DNA from 3 places in the Pseudomonas sp. GGS8 genome. Region 2 is predicted to be linked to each of the others. Evidence: predicted binding sites of a transcription regulator. Region 2 holds the regulator's gene; each other region holds the start of a gene.

Region 1 (5,410 bases), 820 kb from region 2:
CGTTGAGCGTTTCGACGCCTACGGTGAATGACATCGTGCTTCAGCGTCGAGGTGTCAGTGCCGATATGGCTCTAAGGCTATCTATCTGCCTGGACACGACTCCCGAGTTTTGGCTGAACCTGCAATCGACATACGATTTGCGAAAAGCCGAGATCGAACGAGGGGCTGCGATCCGGGATCAGGTTGAGCGGCTCCCGCACTGCGCCTGAACCTCTGTTCCTGAACGAACCCCACGCGATAAACGTGGGGTTTTTTTGTCGTTCAGAATGCCTGGAGTATTCGTGACGCACGCTTCCACCACGGAGCATTGACCATACTTCGCGGTCGTTCCTCATTCGGCAGCAGTTGCGGAACATCCTGCAACCGAATCCACGGCTGGTTATTCCAGTGCAGCAAACTCAACGACATCTGCGGCCAATTCAGCAGGCTCAGAATCGGGCGTTCGGCTGAGGCGGGTTGCTGGGCGTCTCTGAGGGTTGGGACCACGTCGTGGGTCAGCCATTCGCGCAGGCCTCGGTATTCGGGGCAGTAGTGGTAGACCAGTAATGCGTAGACGCCGGATTCGCTGATCAGCAGTGTGTTTTCGATGGTGCCGTGGATCAGCATTTGTACGGTTTGGTGTTGGTCGGGATCGAGTTTGCGTAGCGCGCGTTCGTCGAGGAACAGCCTGAGCAATCGGCCGAGGTCGCGGGCGCTGAACCAGGGTTGGTTTTCCAGGAGGAGGGCGTGGAGGTGGAGTTTGTGGCGGGTGAATATGTGGGGGATTAGATAGTTTTCGTCCATGGTGCAGTTCTCGGGATCAAATGAAGAAAACTGCCTCTGATCGTCGCCAAACGAAAAGGATGGCAGCCATGCGCGGGTTGGCGAACCGGTGACGCCCGAAAACCGGCAGACCCGAAGGTCTCCCACGCATAGCCGCCATAATTCGAGATGGGAACAAATTCCTCGGTCGAATGTGGTCGCGGTGCGTCGGGGTCTTCCGGGTCGCCAAACCCAGAGCTGAACATTCAGCTGGGGATGAGCATAGAAACTGGAGGCCTTACGACGCAATCGGACGGCGGTGTGATTTTTGTAGGACGTTGCCGAGATGGTGGCGGGGCGGAAGATCAAAAGATCGCAGCCTTCGGCAGCTCCTACAGAAAACATTGAATGATCGTTCCCACGCAGAGCACGGGAACGATCAGGTTACTCGGCGTCAGCAACTGGATTGAGCTTCGCTTCCAGCTCCGCCACTTTCGCCTCAAGGCTCTCCAGCCGGGCCCGGGTCCGTGCCAGTACGACCATCTGGCTGTCGAATTCTTCCCGGCTCACCAGGTCCAGCTTGCTGAAGCCGCTCTGCAGCAGGGCCTTGAACTGGCTTTCGATTTCGCTTTTCGGCAGTGGGGTGTCGCCGCTGAAGAGGCGGGAGGCGGTGCCGCTCAGGGCGTCGAGGAAGTCTTTGGGCGCGAGCATGGGAAATGTCCTGTCAACAATGGCGCGCAGTGTACCACGCAGTGTCTATAGTCAATCTCGGCGGCTTGGATGCACGCTTTTCGCGCATGCGAGTGGACAGCCGCGCACTGTTGTTGTGCGTAACTGTGGCGTCAATCGGCTGGAGGGGCCTGCGGTAGCGGCCAAGGGCTTGAAATTAATGGGTTTTGGATAGATGGCAAGCTTTCTGCTTAGTCGCTGGTGACCCATGCACTGATGCAGTCGCTGTGACGAATGCAGTGCGCCAAGCGGAACGGGGGAAGTTTCGTGCGGAGTGGTTAGCTGGCGTCGGACGGGCAGGTAAGGCCGAACGATGCGTTACAAAGCCAGGCACTGCGCTTAGACTTGAGTCGGGTTTGTTTTCCTGGGGCAAGTCCACCAATTCGGGAGAGAGTTTTCATGAAGCTAGTCACTGCCATCATCAAGCCGTTCAAACTGGACGATGTGCGCGAGTCGTTGTCCGAGATCGGCGTGCAGGGCATTACCGTTACTGAGGTCAAAGGCTTCGGTCGGCAGAAGGGTCACACCGAGCTGTATCGCGGCGCGGAGTACGTGGTCGATTTTCTGCCCAAGGTGAAGATCGATGTCGCCATTGACGACAAGGATCTGGACCGGGTTATCGAGGCGATAACCAAGGCTGCCAACACCGGCAAGATCGGTGACGGCAAGATCTTCGTGGTCAATCTGGAACAGGCGATTCGCATCCGTACCGGCGAAACCGATACCGACGCAATCTAAGCCGCCACAAACCCAACGCCCCAGGAGAAAACAAAATGACTCTGCGTAAATTCGCAGGGCTAGGAGCCCTGTTGTCCATCGTAATGCCTGGCCTGGCCATGGCGGCAGATCCGGTGGCGCCTCCAGTCCTCAATTCCGGCGATACCGCCTGGATGATGACCTCGACAGCCCTTGTGCTGTTCATGACCATCCCCGGCCTCGCGCTGTTCTACGGCGGCATGGTTCGTTCCAAAAACGTTCTTTCGTTGATGATGCAATGCTTCGCCATTACCGGCCTGGTCACCATTCTGTGGTTCCTTTACGGCTACAGCATGGCGTTTGACACAACGGGTATGGAAGCCAACGTCGTCAACCTCAATTCGTTTGTCGGTAGCTTCGCCAAGGCGTTCCTCGCCGGCATCACGCCTACCAGCATTACCGGCCCTGCGGCGCTGTTTCCCGAGGCGGTGTTTGTCACCTATCAGATGACCTTCGCCATCATCACCCCCGCGCTGATCGTCGGTGCTTTCGCCGAGCGGATGAAGTTCTCCGCAATGCTGGTGTTCATGGGGATCTGGTTCACCCTGGTTTACGCGCCGATTGCGCACATGGTCTGGAGCGGTCCGGGTTCGCTGTTGGGCGACTGGGGCGTGCTCGACTTCGCCGGCGGCACCGTGGTGCATATCAACGCCGGTGTGGCCGGTCTGATTGCCTGCCTGGTACTGGGCAAGCGTAAAGGTTTCCCGACCACCCCGATGGCTCCGCACAACCTCGGCTATACCCTGATGGGCGCTGCGATGTTGTGGGTCGGCTGGTTCGGTTTCAACGCAGGTTCCGCTGCTGCTGCCAACGGCACTGCCGGCATGGCGATGCTGGTGACTCAGATCGCTACCGCCGCAGCAGCCCTGGGCTGGATGTTTGCCGAGTGGCTGACCCACGGTAAACCGAGCGCACTGGGTATCGCTTCGGGCGTGGTTGCCGGTCTGGTTGCGATCACTCCGGCGGCGGGTACCGTTGGCCCGATGGGCTCGATGATCATCGGTCTGGCGGCGGGCGTGGTGTGCTTCTTCTGCGCCACGACGCTGAAACGCAAAATGGGTTACGACGACTCCCTCGACGCCTTCGGTGTGCACGGCATCGGCGGTATCCTCGGCGCGATCCTGACCGGTGTGTTCGCGGCACCGTCCCTGGGTGGTTTCGGCACCGTCACCGACATCGCGGCTCAAGTCTGGATTCAGTGCAAAGGCGTGGGCTTCACGGTGATCTACACCGCGATCGTCACCTTCATCATCCTCAAGGTGCTGGACGCTGTCATGGGTCTGCGCATCACCGAGGAAGAAGAAGCAGTCGGCATCGATCTGGCGCTGCACAACGAACGCGGCTACAACTTGTAAGCACGCCTATAAAAAAATGCCCGGCTTGCCGGGCATTTTTTTGTCTTGGTTTTGTCAGTGATGGAAAGGCTGAAAGGTTTTTTCATATACGTTCAGGGGCGTTTACAACGGGTGTTTTTCTGCGGCCAATGGCTTACACGATTGAAGGAATATTAGGGCCTTTGTTTTTTCCCAGAGCGCGCTAGAATGCGCCCCGAACGTGCGGAGAACTGTATGTGGCAACAGACTCTGATTACCCTGCGGGCACGGCCCCGGGGCTTTCATCTGGTAACGGACGAGTTACTCGCCGGCTTGCCTGAACTCAAGGCATGTCGGGTCGGTCTGTTGCATTTGTGGCTACAGCATACCTCGGCGTCGTTGACCATCAACGAGAACGCCGATCCGGCGGTACGTCGCGACTTCGAACGATTTTTCAATCGTCTGATCCCACAAGGAGCGGACGACTATGAGCATAACGACGAAGGCCAGGACGACCTCCCGGCGCACTTCAAGGCCAGCGTGCTTGGCTGTCAGCTCAGTTTGCCGATCTCGGCAGGCCGACTGGCGTTGGGAACCTGGCAAGGCGTTTATCTGGGCGAGCACCGTGATCATGGCGGTGCCCGTAAAGTCCTCGCCACCGTGCACGGTGAAGGGGCATAAACCGCTGGTCACCAGCGGTGGTTGAATTTTTTCCGGCGGCCTTCGACAGATGGCGAAGCTGGGCTATAACTAATCTGCTTTTCGCAAGTCATGAGGTAGAACATGAGCGACGATGATCTGGAAAACGACGACCTCGAAGTAGGCGACGACGACGAAACCGAAGAAGGCCTTGAAGCAGCGGCAGAAGACGTCGCTGAAGACGATGGCGGCGATGTGCCCGTTCCGACTGCCAAAGGCAAAGCCAAGGCTGCAGTATCGGTCGATGAGCTGCCGAGTGTCGAAGCCAAGAACAAGGAACGCGATGCCCTGGCCAAGGCCATGGAAGAGTTTCTGGCACGGGGCGGCAAGGTGCAGGAAGTGGAGGCCAATGTGGTCGCCGATCCTCCCAAGAAGCCTGACAACAAGTACGGCAGCCGGCCTATCTAAGCGCCTGCTTCCTGCTTGCTGAAAAAGCCCGCCGTCGCTGCGGGCTTTTTCATTCGAGCTACAAAAAATTATTTGAGCTGAATGCAACCCCCTGTGGGAGCGGGATTGCCCGCGATAGCGGTTTATCAAGCAATATCAATGTTGGATGCAACGGCCTCATCGCGGGCAAGCCCGCTCCCACAGATTGTTGTGTCAGGCTGAGGCAGCATTCCAGCGGGCGAGCAGCGCAGGCAACTCAGTCAAACTGCGAATCTCGGCATCCGGCACCTTCTCGGCTTCCCACGCTTTGCCCGTCGGGTTAAACCAGATTGCCCGCAACCCCGCCTGCTGGGCACCGGCAATGTCATCGCCGGGATGGTCGCCGATATGCACCGCGGTCTCGCCGGTCGCGCCGCCACGGCGCAGCGCTTCATGAAACAGTCGCGCATCCGGTTTGGCGATGCCGATGTCTTCGGCGCACAGGGCAAACTTGAAGTAATCCGCCAGGCCCAGTCGGCGTACATCGGCGTTGCCGTTGGTTACTACACCGAGGGCGTAGTGCTTGGCCAGCGTCTCCAGCGTTGGCTCGACTTCGGGGAATACTTCCAGCTGATGCCGGGCATGCAGAAACACTTCAAAACTTTGATCAGCCAGGTCTGAGGCTTGACCATGGTCGTAACCTGCCTCTTCCAGAGCATGAAAAAGCACCCGCCGACGCAGCGCGCTGATACGGTGCTTGAGGCTCGGCTCGTTGCTCAACACCCGCTCGCGAATCGACCACAAAT
Region 2 (5,410 bases):
CACGCCCACGGCATCACCCAGGCCCGTGGCGGCGAGGGTGCCGCGCGCGAATTCTGCGAATTGATCCTGCGCGCCCAGGGCCGCCTCGATGCGGCCAACGCCGCGTACCTGTGAGCCCAACATGCTGAGCAAAAAGATTCGCAACATCCTGATATTCGGTTGCATCGCGGCGCTATTCGCTGCGGTCGGCTACTGGAACATCAGCCCGGAACGCTTCCTCGACAAGCCAGTGGCGCAAGTCGATGAAGCCATGATCGACTATTACGCCACCAACGCCCACAGCGTGCAGTACCTGCCGGACGGCAAATTGCAGTACGAAATGACGTCCGACAAGGTCGAACACCTGAAAGCGACCGAAGTGACGTTGCTGTCCAATCCTGACCTGAACATGTTTCGCGGTACCGAGTTCCCCTGGCACGTCCAGAGCGAGCGCGGCGAAGTCAACCCGGACGGCACCCAGGTCGAGCTGATTGACTCGGTACGCATCACCCGTTTCGACGAAAAAAACCGTAAAACCCTGATTACCACCACCCGTATGACAGTGTTCCCGCAGCAGCAATATGCGCAGACCGATCAACCCGTTAGAATCGACGGCGCTGGCGGTGTATCGACAGGCAACGGAATGAAAGCGTACTTGAAAGAAAGCAGGATACACCTGCTATCGAACGTAAGAGGACAGTATGAGGCTCGTTAAAACTCTCCCTATTTTGCTCAGTCTGAGCGCAGCACTGGGAAGCGTGAGCGCCTGGGCTCTGCCGACCGATCAAGCGCAGCCTATCCGCATTCAGGCCGACGACGCCCAGCTGGACGACAAGAATGGCATTGCCACCTATAAAGGTGACGTGATCATCACCCAGGGCTCGATGATCGTTAAGGGCAACACCGTGACCATCACCCGCACGCCTGCAGGCGACATCGACGTGGTGACTTCGGTGGGCAACCTGGCCTACTTCGAGCAACTGCAGACCGCTGGTGACACCAAGCCCGTTCAGGGCTGGGGCGTGACCATCCAGTACCACGCAGCCCAAAACCGCGTAGTGCTGATCGACAAGGCAAAAGTTGTCGACAAGGACAATAACACCACCCAGGGCGAGAAAATCGTCTACGACACGGTCAAGAAGCTTGCGAGCGCCGGTCGCGCCACGGGCAACAAAGTCACCGAGACGCGTCCGCGCATCGACATGGTGATCCAGCCGAAAAAGAAAACCGACGAGCAAAAGGCCCAGTAATGGCAACTCTGAAAGCTCAGCATCTGGCCAAGAGCTACAAGAGCCGCCAGGTCGTGCGTGACGTCAGCTTGTCCATCGACAGCGGTCAGATCGTCGGCCTGCTTGGTCCCAACGGCGCCGGCAAGACCACCTGTTTCTACATGATCGTCGGTCTGGTGCAGGCCGATCAGGGCCGCGTACTGATCGATGACCTGGATGTCAGCCACCAGCCGATGCACGGTCGTGCGAAGGCCGGTATCGGCTATCTTCCACAAGAAGCGTCGATCTTCCGCAAGCTGTCGGTGACCGACAACATCATGGCCATCCTCGAGACCCGCAAGGAGCTCGACAAGGCAGGTCGCCGCAAAGAGCTGGAAAGCCTGCTGCAGGAATTTCACATCCACCACATCCGTGACAGCCTTGGCATGAGCCTGTCCGGTGGCGAACGCCGTCGCGTGGAAATTGCCCGGGCACTGGCCACCAACCCGAAATTCATCCTCCTCGACGAACCCTTCGCCGGCGTGGACCCGATCTCGGTGGGCGACATCAAGCAGATCATCCATCACCTCAAGGCCAAAGGCATTGGCGTGCTGATCACTGACCACAACGTCCGTGAAACCCTGGACATCTGCGAAACCGCCTACATCGTCAATGATGGCCAGCTGATCGCTGAAGGTGACTCTGCCACCATCCTGGCCAACGAACTGGTCAAGGAAGTGTATCTGGGCCACGAGTTCCGCCTGTAAGCGCTGAACTGCCTGGCCAGTCGCCTGAGCGCTCTTTTTCAATAAAAAATCAATAGTTTTTTATTGTTACAGCGCTCTAGGCAAACACTTCAGTTTCAGGCATATAATTTGCTTATGTTTGGCGCTTCGGCGCCCTGTAGTGGATGGCGCATGTGCGCCGGCGAATAAGGTGTTAAGCCCCTGCCATGAAACCATCGCTAGTCTTGAGAATGGGCCAGCAGCTGACGATGACACCGCAGCTGCAACAGGCCATCCGCCTGCTCCAATTGTCGACCCTGGACCTGCAACAGGAAATCCAGGAGGCCCTGGAGTCCAATCCGATGCTCGAACGCCAGGAAGAAGGCGACGACTTCGATAACGCCGACCCCTTGGCCGACAAAGCCGAACAGCAACCCAACGCCGACATTCAGGAACCCTCCTACCAGGAAACCGCTCCGACGGTGGATAACCTTGAGGAAGGCGACTGGAACGAACGCATTCCCAACGAATTGCCTGTCGATACCGCCTGGGAAGACGTCTACCAGACCAGTGCCAGCAGCCTGCCGAGCAATGATGACGACGAGTGGGATTTCACCACCCGTACTTCGGCCGGTGAAAGCCTGCAAAGCCATTTGCTCTGGCAACTGAACCTGGCACCGATGTCCGACACCGATCGCCTGATCGCCGTGACCCTGATCGACTGCATCAACAATCAGGGCTATCTGGACGAAACCCTCGAGGAAATCCTTGAGGCCTTCGATCCGGAACTGGACATCGAACTGGACGAAATCGAAGCCGTCCTGCATCGCATCCAGCAATTCGAGCCCGCCGGTATCGGCGCTCGCAACCTCGGTGAATGCCTGCTGCTGCAACTGCGCCAACTGCCCGCCAAGACCCCTTGGCTGGCCGAGGCCAAGCGCCTGGTCACCGACTACATCGACCTGCTCGGCAGCCGCGACTACAGCCAGCTGATGCGCCGCATGAAGCTCAAGGAAGATGAACTGCGCCAGGTGATCGAACTGGTCCAGAGCCTCAACCCGCGCCCGGGCTCGCAAATCGAGTCCACCGAAGCCGAATACGTTGTTCCCGACGTGATCGTGCGCAAGGACAACGAGCGCTGGCTGGTGGAGCTGAACCAGGAGTCGGTGCCACGCCTGCGGGTCAACGCCCAATACGCCGGCTTCGTACGCCGCGCCGATACCAGCGCTGATAACACCTTCATGCGTAATCAGCTGCAGGAAGCTCGCTGGTTCATCAAGAGCCTGCAAAGCCGCAACGAAACCCTTATGAAAGTGGCCACCCAGATCGTCGAGCATCAGCGCGGCTTCCTGGAGTACGGCGACGAGGCCATGAAGCCGTTGGTACTGCACGACATCGCTGAGGCGGTAGGCATGCATGAATCGACTATTTCACGGGTGACCACGCAGAAATTCATGCATACCCCACGGGGCATCTATGAACTGAAATACTTTTTTTCCAGCCACGTCAGCACCTCCGAAGGCGGTGAATGCTCGTCCACGGCGATCCGCGCGATCATCAAAAAACTGGTTGCCGCGGAAAATCAGAAAAAGCCGTTGAGTGACAGCAAGATCGCTGGTTTACTGGAGGCACAAGGCATTCAGGTGGCTCGCCGCACCGTCGCCAAGTACCGCGAATCCCTCGGGATCGCGCCTTCGAGCGAACGCAAGCGGTTGATGTAGAGCCACGCCACAGCGTTCCAGTGGTAGATCATCTGATCTACCGCTTTATGCACTGGCAACGAAGGAGAAGCTGTATGCAAGTCAACATCAGTGGACACCAACTGGAAGTGACCGAACCTCTTCGCACCTACATCGGCGAAAAACTCGAACGATTAGAGAGGCATTTCGACAAGATCACCAACGTGCAAGTCACGATGACGGTCGAGAAGCTCAAGCAGAAAATCGAAGCCACACTGCATATTCCCGGCAATGAAGTGGTCGCTAACGCGGAACATACCGATATGTACGCAGCGATCGACGCACTGACCGACAAGCTGGATAAACAACTCAAAAAGCATAAGGAAAAGACCCAGAGCCTCCTCCAGGGCGCGACCGGTCGTTAACACTCCCAACCCATGATCCGACTTGAAAGCATCCTGACCCCCGGCCGTTCCCTCGTGAACGTGCCGGGCGGCAGTAAAAAGAAAGCCCTCGAGCAAATTGCCAACCTTATCCATCGCGAAGTGCCGGGTCTGGCCATGCAGGATGTCTTCGAGAGTCTGGTCGCCCGTGAAAAACTCGGTTCCACCGGTTTTGGCAACGGTATCGCCATCCCCCACTGCCGCCTCAAGGGCTGTGAGTCGCCCATCAGCGCCTTGATGCACTTGGACGCACCCATCGATTTCGACGCCATCGACGGTGCCCCGGTTGACCTGCTGTTTGTCCTGCTGGTCCCGGAAGCCGCCACCGATGCGCACCTGGAGTTGCTGCGCCAGATCGCCAGCATGCTTGACCGCAAGGAAGTGCGCGAAAAACTGCGTAGCGCCCCGAGCAACGAAGCCTTGTATCAGGTTGTCCTGAACGAGCAAAACGGTCACTAATCATGCGCCTGATCATCGTCAGCGGCCGCTCCGGCTCAGGTAAAAGCACTGCCCTCGATGTTCTCGAGGACAACGGCTACTACTGCATCGACAACCTGCCTGCCGGCCTGTTGCCAGAACTGGCCGAACGCGCGCTGATTCATACCGAACTGGCACAACCGCTGGTGGCCGTGTCCATCGATGCACGCAACTTGCCGAGCCACCTGTCACGGTTTCCCGAATTGCTGGAAGAAGTCCGCAGCCGGCATATCCAGTGCGATGTGCTGTATCTGGACGCCGATGAAGAGACCCTGCTCAAACGTTTTTCGGAAACCCGCCGTCGTCACCCCCTGAGTAGCGCCAATCGCTCGCTGGCGGAGGCGATAGAGGACGAAACCAATCTGCTGGGGCCGATCGCCGATCTGGCCGACCTCAAGGTCAACACCACCAGTCTGAACCTGTATCAGCTGCGCGATACCATCAAGCTGCGCCTGCTGAATCAGCCGGAGCCCGGTACTGCGTTTCTGGTGGAGTCTTTCGGGTTCAAGCGTGGCATGCCGGTGGACGCCGATCTGGTGTTCGACGTGCGTTGCCTGCCCAACCCTTACTGGAAACCGGAGCTGCGGGCACAGTCCGGGCTCGATCAACCGGTGGCCGAGTACCTGGCGGCACAGCCGGATGTCGAAGAGATGTTCCAGGACATTTCCTCCTACCTGCTCAAGTGGTTGCCCCGCTTTGCCGCCAGCAACCGCGCCTATGTCACCATTGCCATTGGCTGCACCGGCGGACATCACCGCTCTGTCTACTTGACCGAACGTCTGGGTCAGGTCCTGCAACAATCCCTGAAGAACGTCCAGGTTCGCCACCGCGACCTCAGCTAAAGGATTCACATCGCGATGCCTGCTCTGGAAATCGAAATCATCAACAAGCTGGGCCTG
Region 3 (5,410 bases), 650 kb from region 2:
AACGCTGGCAAATCGGCGCTGATCGACACGGCCGCGACGTTCTTCAATTGCACGTTGCCAGAACCTGCCGGCACCTTGATGCCGAACTGCGAGAGCATGTTGTTGAAGGTCTGCAGGGTGAACGGGGTCTGGGTCGTCTGGTCACCGGTACCGTTAAGCCCGACCACCAAGCCATAGCCGATCAATTGGTTGGAACGCACGCCGGAAATACTGGCGATGTCTTTCAGCCGTTCGGCTTGAGCATCGAAGGCCGCCATCAGCAACAGGGCGCCCACCATCAGGTGTTTAAGATTCAACGTAGCCACCTAGAAAGGGAACAGCGGGCTGAGGAAGAAACGGTCGAACCAGCCTGGCTGACTCGCATCGGCAAACGCACCGGTGCCCGAATAGGTGATACGTGCATCGGCGACACGGGTCGACGACACGGTGTTGTCGGTGGCAATGTCATCGGCGCGAACGAGGCCGGCAATCCGTACCAGTTCGTCACCGGTGTTGAGGGTCAGCCACTTCTCGCCGCGCACGGCGATGATGCCGTTGGGCAACACGTCGGCAACGGTCACGGTGATCGAACCGGTCAGGCTGTTGCTTTGGCCGGTCTTACTGTCGCCTTTGCTTGCGCGATCAGCTTTGTAGCCGGCGTTCAGGCTCAAGTCGTTGCCACCAACCGGGTTGTTGGTGGTCAGGCTGGAGCCGAACAGCGAGGTCAGGCCGACACTGGTGTCGCTGGTCTTGTCGATCTGCGAGTTGGCGTTCTTGCTCGCCTGGGTGCGCTCGTTCAGGGTGATGGTGATGATGTCACCGACCCGGAACGCCTTGCGGTCGCTGTACAGGTTCTGTTCGAAACCGGCCTGGTAGATCGAGCCGTTATTGGCGGCAGCCGGCAGCGGCGTGCGCGGCAACACCGGGGCGTAGTAAGGGTCATTGGGCTTTGGCGTCGGACCGACGCACCCCGCCAGCGCGGCGACCCCACTCAGTGCCAGAACAGATACGAAGCGATTCATGACCCTACCTCACGGTGTTGCAGGCGACCTCATGGCCGCCTCATAGACTTGATTACAGATTCTGCGTTACGAACGAGAGCATCTGGTCGGCGGTGGAGATCACTTTGGAGTTCATCTCGTAGGCGCGTTGAGTGGTGATCATGTTGACCATCTCTTCAACGGTGCTGACGTTGGACGTTTCCAGGGTGTTCTGCAGCGTGGTGCCGAAACCGGCCAGGCCCGGGGTGCCGACTTGCGGCGCGCCACTGGCAGCGGTTTCCAGGAACAGGTTGTTACCCACCGCTTGCAGACCGGCCGGGTTGATGAAGTCGGCGGTTTGCAGGTTGCCGATCACCTGGGAGGCCGGGTTGCCGGCAACGGTGATGGACACGGTGCCGTCACGGCCAACGGTGAACGTCTGGGCGTTGTTCGGAATGACAATGGCCGGCTCCAGGGCGAAGCCGCTGGCGTTGACGATCTGGCCGTTGGAATCCAGGTGGAAGGTACCGTCACGGGTGTAGGACGTGGTACCATCGGGCTGCAGAATCTGGAAGAAACCGCGACCGTCGATGGCCATGTCCAACGGCTGCTCGGTGGTTTGCAGGCTGCCGGCGGTGAAGTTTTTCTGGGTGCCGACGATGCGCACACCAGTACCCACTTGCAGGCCCGACGGCAATTCGCTGTCCTGGGTCGACTGGGCGCCTGGCTGGCGTTTGATCTGATACAGCAAGTCCTGGAACTCGGCGCGATCACGTTTGAAACCCGTGGTCGATACGTTGGCCAGGTTGTTGGAAATGGTGGTGAGGTTGGTGTCCTGGGCGGACAGACCTGTTTTGGCAACCCATAGAGCCGGAAGCATTCGATTCTCCTCGTGCGCCTGTTTTACGGCGCGACGTTCTGATAATTAGCTGATCTGCAAGACCCGAGCCATGGCCTGGTCATCGTCTTTGGCGGTGTTCATCATCTTGATGTGCAGCTCGAACTGCTTCGACAAGGCCAGCACCGAGGTCATCTCTTCCACAGCGTTGACGTTGCTCGACTCAAGGAACCCGGACACCAGCTTGACGCCCGCATCGGCTTGCGCCGGCTTGCCGTCCTTGGTGTGGATCGAACCGTCCAGGCCTTTGGTCATGTTCTTGAAGTCCGGGTTGACCAGCTTGATGCGGTCGACTTCAGCCATCACCCGCGGGCCTTCGCCCATCGCGCGGATGCTGACGGTGCCGTCTTCGCCGACTTCGATCTGCTGCTCAGGCGGCACGGCAATCGGCCCGCCATTGCCCACCACCGGCATACCGTTGCCGGCGCGCAGCACGCCCAATGCGTCAACGTTCAGGCTGCCGGTGCGCACGTAGCTTTCACCGCCATCGGGGTTCTGCACGGCGATCCAGCCGTTGCCTTGCACCGCGACATCGAGGTCGCGACCGGTTTCCACCAGCGCGCCCGGGGAGAAGTCGGTGGCCGGACGTTCGCTCATGGCAAACGCACGCGCCGGAAAGCTGTCACCAAATACCGGCATCGAACGGGCCTGCTCCAGGTCCTTCTGAAAACCATTGGTAGAGATGTTCGCCAGGTTGTTGGCATGAGCCTTCTGCGCCAGTGCATTCTGGCTGGCGCCGGTCATTGCCACATAAAGGTACTTGTCCACACTCTTTCCTCTGCATGCCGGACGTTTGCCGCCCACCGCTGTACTGCTGAGCCATAAGCAATTTGCAGACCAACTTTTTTCTGGCGGCGCCGGGCCCGGCAAACAAAGGACTTGAGAGGTTTAGAGGGGATAGGGGGAATGTATCGAAGACGAAAAACCGGCGGTGTTATGCCGCTTACGGCAAGCATCAACCTTTGCAGCCAACACAGATCCCTGTGGCGAGGGGGCTTGCCCCCGTTCGGTCGCGGAGCGGCCGCAAAATCAGCCGATGCGTTTTACCTGACACTATACGGTTGCTGCATTTGGGGCTGCTTCGCAACCCAACGGGGGCAAGCCCCCTCGCCACAGGTTTAAACACCCGGCTCTTTGCCGACCTCATACTCACGCAACTTATTGGCAATGGTGGTATGGGAAACCCCCAACCGCTTGCCCAGTTGCCGACTGCTCGGATGCTCGGAATACAGACGCTCCAGCACCGCTTTTTCAAAGCGCCCGACAATCTCGTCCAACCCGCCCTCCAGGGAAAAATCGCCAAGCGGCTGACGCACGCCGTAGTCCGGCAGACGAATGTGCTCGGCTTTGACGGTGCCGCCCTCGCACAGGGAGACCGCTTGAAACAGTACGTTTTCCAACTGCCGCACATTACCCGGCCAGTGATAGTGACTGAGCCGTTCCATCGCCGCTGGTGCCAGTTTCGGCAGCGGGCAACCAATCTGCCGACTGGCCTGATCGAGGAAGTGCTCCACCAGCGGCGCCAGTCCGTCGAGGCATTCGCGCAGTGGCGGGATGTGTAGCGAGAGCACGTTCAAGCGGTGGTACAAATCCTGGCGAAATTCACCGCGAGCACACAGCTCGGACAAGTCCACTTGAGTCGCGCAGATCACCCGCACATCCAGATAGACCTCTTCATCGCTGCCGACACGACGGAAGCAACCGTCCTGCAGAAAGCGCAGCAATTTCACCTGCAAGCGCGGGCTCATTTCGCCAACGCCATCGAGAAACAACGTGCCGCCCGCCGTCAGCTCCAGAAGCCCGAGCTTGCCTTCGGCCCGCGCCCCTTCGAAGGCGCCGGGGCCGTAGCCGAACAATTCAGTCTCGGCCATGGACTCTGGCAGGCCGGCGCAGTTGAGCGCCATCAGCGGCGATTGCCCACGCGGGCTCGCCAGGTGACAGGCCCGCGCCAACAACTCTTTGCCGGTGCCGGTTTCGCCTTCAATCAATAGCGGTGCATCCAGCGGCGCCATGCGCCGTGCTTCGCGCACTACCGCCGCCATCACTTTCGAGCTTTGGAAAATGCTGTCGAAGCCGCGCAACTCCTGCTTGCGCACGTTATAGATGCGCTCGCCCACCCGATCCGCCCGGTGCAACGTCAACACCGCACCGGCCATGGCCTCGCTTTCGTCATGCTCCGATTGCAGCGGCGCGATGTCGGCGAGAAACACGTCACCCTTAACCTTCACCCGCAAACCGTTGATCCGCGACTTGTTGGCGCGTACCAGTTCCGGCAAATCGAAGTCCTCGGCGTACCGCGACAGCGGGATCCCCGGCACCTCATCCACCCGCACCCCGAGCAACTGCGCCGCCGCACGGTTGGCCGCAACGATGGAGCCCCCCATGTCGATCGACAACACCGGAAATTCCAGGGCACCGAGCAAGGCATTGAGCTCCATGTGCCGACGCTCGCTGGGCATCAGCCCTACACGCTTGACGCCGAATACGCCGGCAATCGATTCAAATTTCGGACGCAGAGCCTGGAACTGGATGTTGATCAGGTTCGGGCAGTGCAGATAGATCGCATTGCCATGCTCACCGCCCACCTCGCCGCGAGCGACGTTGATCCCGTACTCGACCAACAGGTTGAGAATGTCGCGCAGGATACCGATGCGGTTCTGGCAGTGGACTTTGATACGCATATAAAGGCCCGTAACAGGGGTGATCGTGGCCCGACGCAAGGAAATTTCTGCGCGAACGCCAAGTTAGTCGTCAAGATTATGTGACACGCGCACTCCATTTCAAACACGGAAATATCAATACTTGCGCCACAATAGCCATTCCGTAACGAATACTTTACAAAAAACACGGATTTTTCCTACTTCCCGCGCGGATCACCTGCTGCAAAGTCGCACACCTTGGCGTATCTCTAGCTCCAGAGCAGGACATAAAACAAGAACGTATCCCCTAGCAGGAGAGCAGCATGAAGCAGACGCAATACGTGGCTCGTGAGCCCGATGCGCAAGGTTTTATCGACTACCCCGCTGAAGAACACGCGGTGTGGAATACGCTGATCACTCGCCAACTGAAAGTGGTCGAGGGTCGTGCATGCCAGGAATACCTGGACGGTATCGAAAAACTCGGTCTGCCCCACGACCGCATTCCGCAACTCGGCGAAATCAACAAGGTCCTCGGTGAAACCACCGGCTGGCAAGTTGCCCGAGTGCCCGCGCTGATTCCCTTCCAGACCTTTTTCGAATTGCTGGCGAACAAGCAGTTTCCAGTGGCGACCTTTATTCGTACCCGCGAAGAGCTGGATTACCTGCAAGAGCCGGACATTTTCCACGAGATCTTCGGCCACTGCCCGCTGCTGACCAACCCCTGGTTCGCCGAATTCACCCACACCTACGGCAAACTCGGCCTACAGGCTTCCAAGGAAGAACGCGTGTACCTGGCGCGCCTGTACTGGATGACCATCGAGTTCGGCCTGGTTGATACCGAGCAAGGCCTGCGCATTTACGGCGGCGGCATTCTCTCTTCGCCGAAAGAAACCGTTTACTGCCTGTCGGATGAG

What was found. The regulator sigma-54, encoded in region 2, starts transcription at its own class of promoters, with help from an activator protein. The targets are predictions, from matches to a motif close to ANTGGCATNNANNTTGCTNT.
Positions count from the first base shown of each region.
Region 1: glnK (P-II family nitrogen regulator) is a predicted target of sigma-54. The motif match lies at 1,645-1,664, and genes of this name have one in related genera.
Region 3: J3D54_RS16245 (flagellar basal body rod protein FlgF) is a predicted target of sigma-54. The motif match lies at 2,680-2,699, and genes of this name have one in related genera.

Region 1 covers NZ_JALJWF010000001.1:2,118,401-2,123,810, forward strand. Annotated here, with positions in the region: gene J3D54_RS09330 (HigA family addiction module antitoxin) at 1-209, shown strand, start outside; gene J3D54_RS09335 (Bro-N domain-containing protein) at 262-783, opposite strand; gene J3D54_RS09340 (accessory factor UbiK family protein) at 1,186-1,452, opposite strand; gene glnK (P-II family nitrogen regulator) at 1,870-2,208, shown strand; gene J3D54_RS09350 (ammonium transporter) at 2,244-3,581, shown strand; gene J3D54_RS09355 (secondary thiamine-phosphate synthase enzyme YjbQ) at 3,795-4,220, shown strand; gene sutA (transcriptional regulator SutA) at 4,323-4,646, shown strand; gene J3D54_RS09365 (HAD family hydrolase) at 4,839-5,410, opposite strand, start outside.
Region 2 covers NZ_JALJWF010000001.1:2,942,546-2,947,955, reverse strand. Annotated here, with positions in the region: gene J3D54_RS13225 (HAD family hydrolase) at 1-114, shown strand, start outside; gene lptC (LPS export ABC transporter periplasmic protein LptC) at 122-694, shown strand; gene lptA (lipopolysaccharide transport periplasmic protein LptA) at 681-1,229, shown strand; gene lptB (LPS export ABC transporter ATP-binding protein) at 1,229-1,954, shown strand; gene J3D54_RS13205 (RNA polymerase factor sigma-54) at 2,140-3,633, shown strand; gene raiA (ribosome-associated translation inhibitor RaiA) at 3,708-4,016, shown strand; gene ptsN (PTS IIA-like nitrogen regulatory protein PtsN) at 4,029-4,493, shown strand; gene rapZ (RNase adapter RapZ) at 4,496-5,353, shown strand; gene J3D54_RS13185 (HPr family phosphocarrier protein) at 5,369-5,410, shown strand, end outside.
Region 3 covers NZ_JALJWF010000001.1:3,592,316-3,597,725, reverse strand. Annotated here, with positions in the region: gene J3D54_RS16260 (flagellar basal body P-ring protein FlgI) at 1-278, opposite strand, end outside; gene flgH (flagellar basal body L-ring protein FlgH) at 306-1,001, opposite strand; gene flgG (flagellar basal-body rod protein FlgG) at 1,054-1,839, opposite strand; gene J3D54_RS16245 (flagellar basal body rod protein FlgF) at 1,885-2,625, opposite strand; gene J3D54_RS16240 (sigma-54-dependent transcriptional regulator) at 2,976-4,538, opposite strand; gene phhA (phenylalanine 4-monooxygenase) at 4,820-5,410, shown strand, end outside.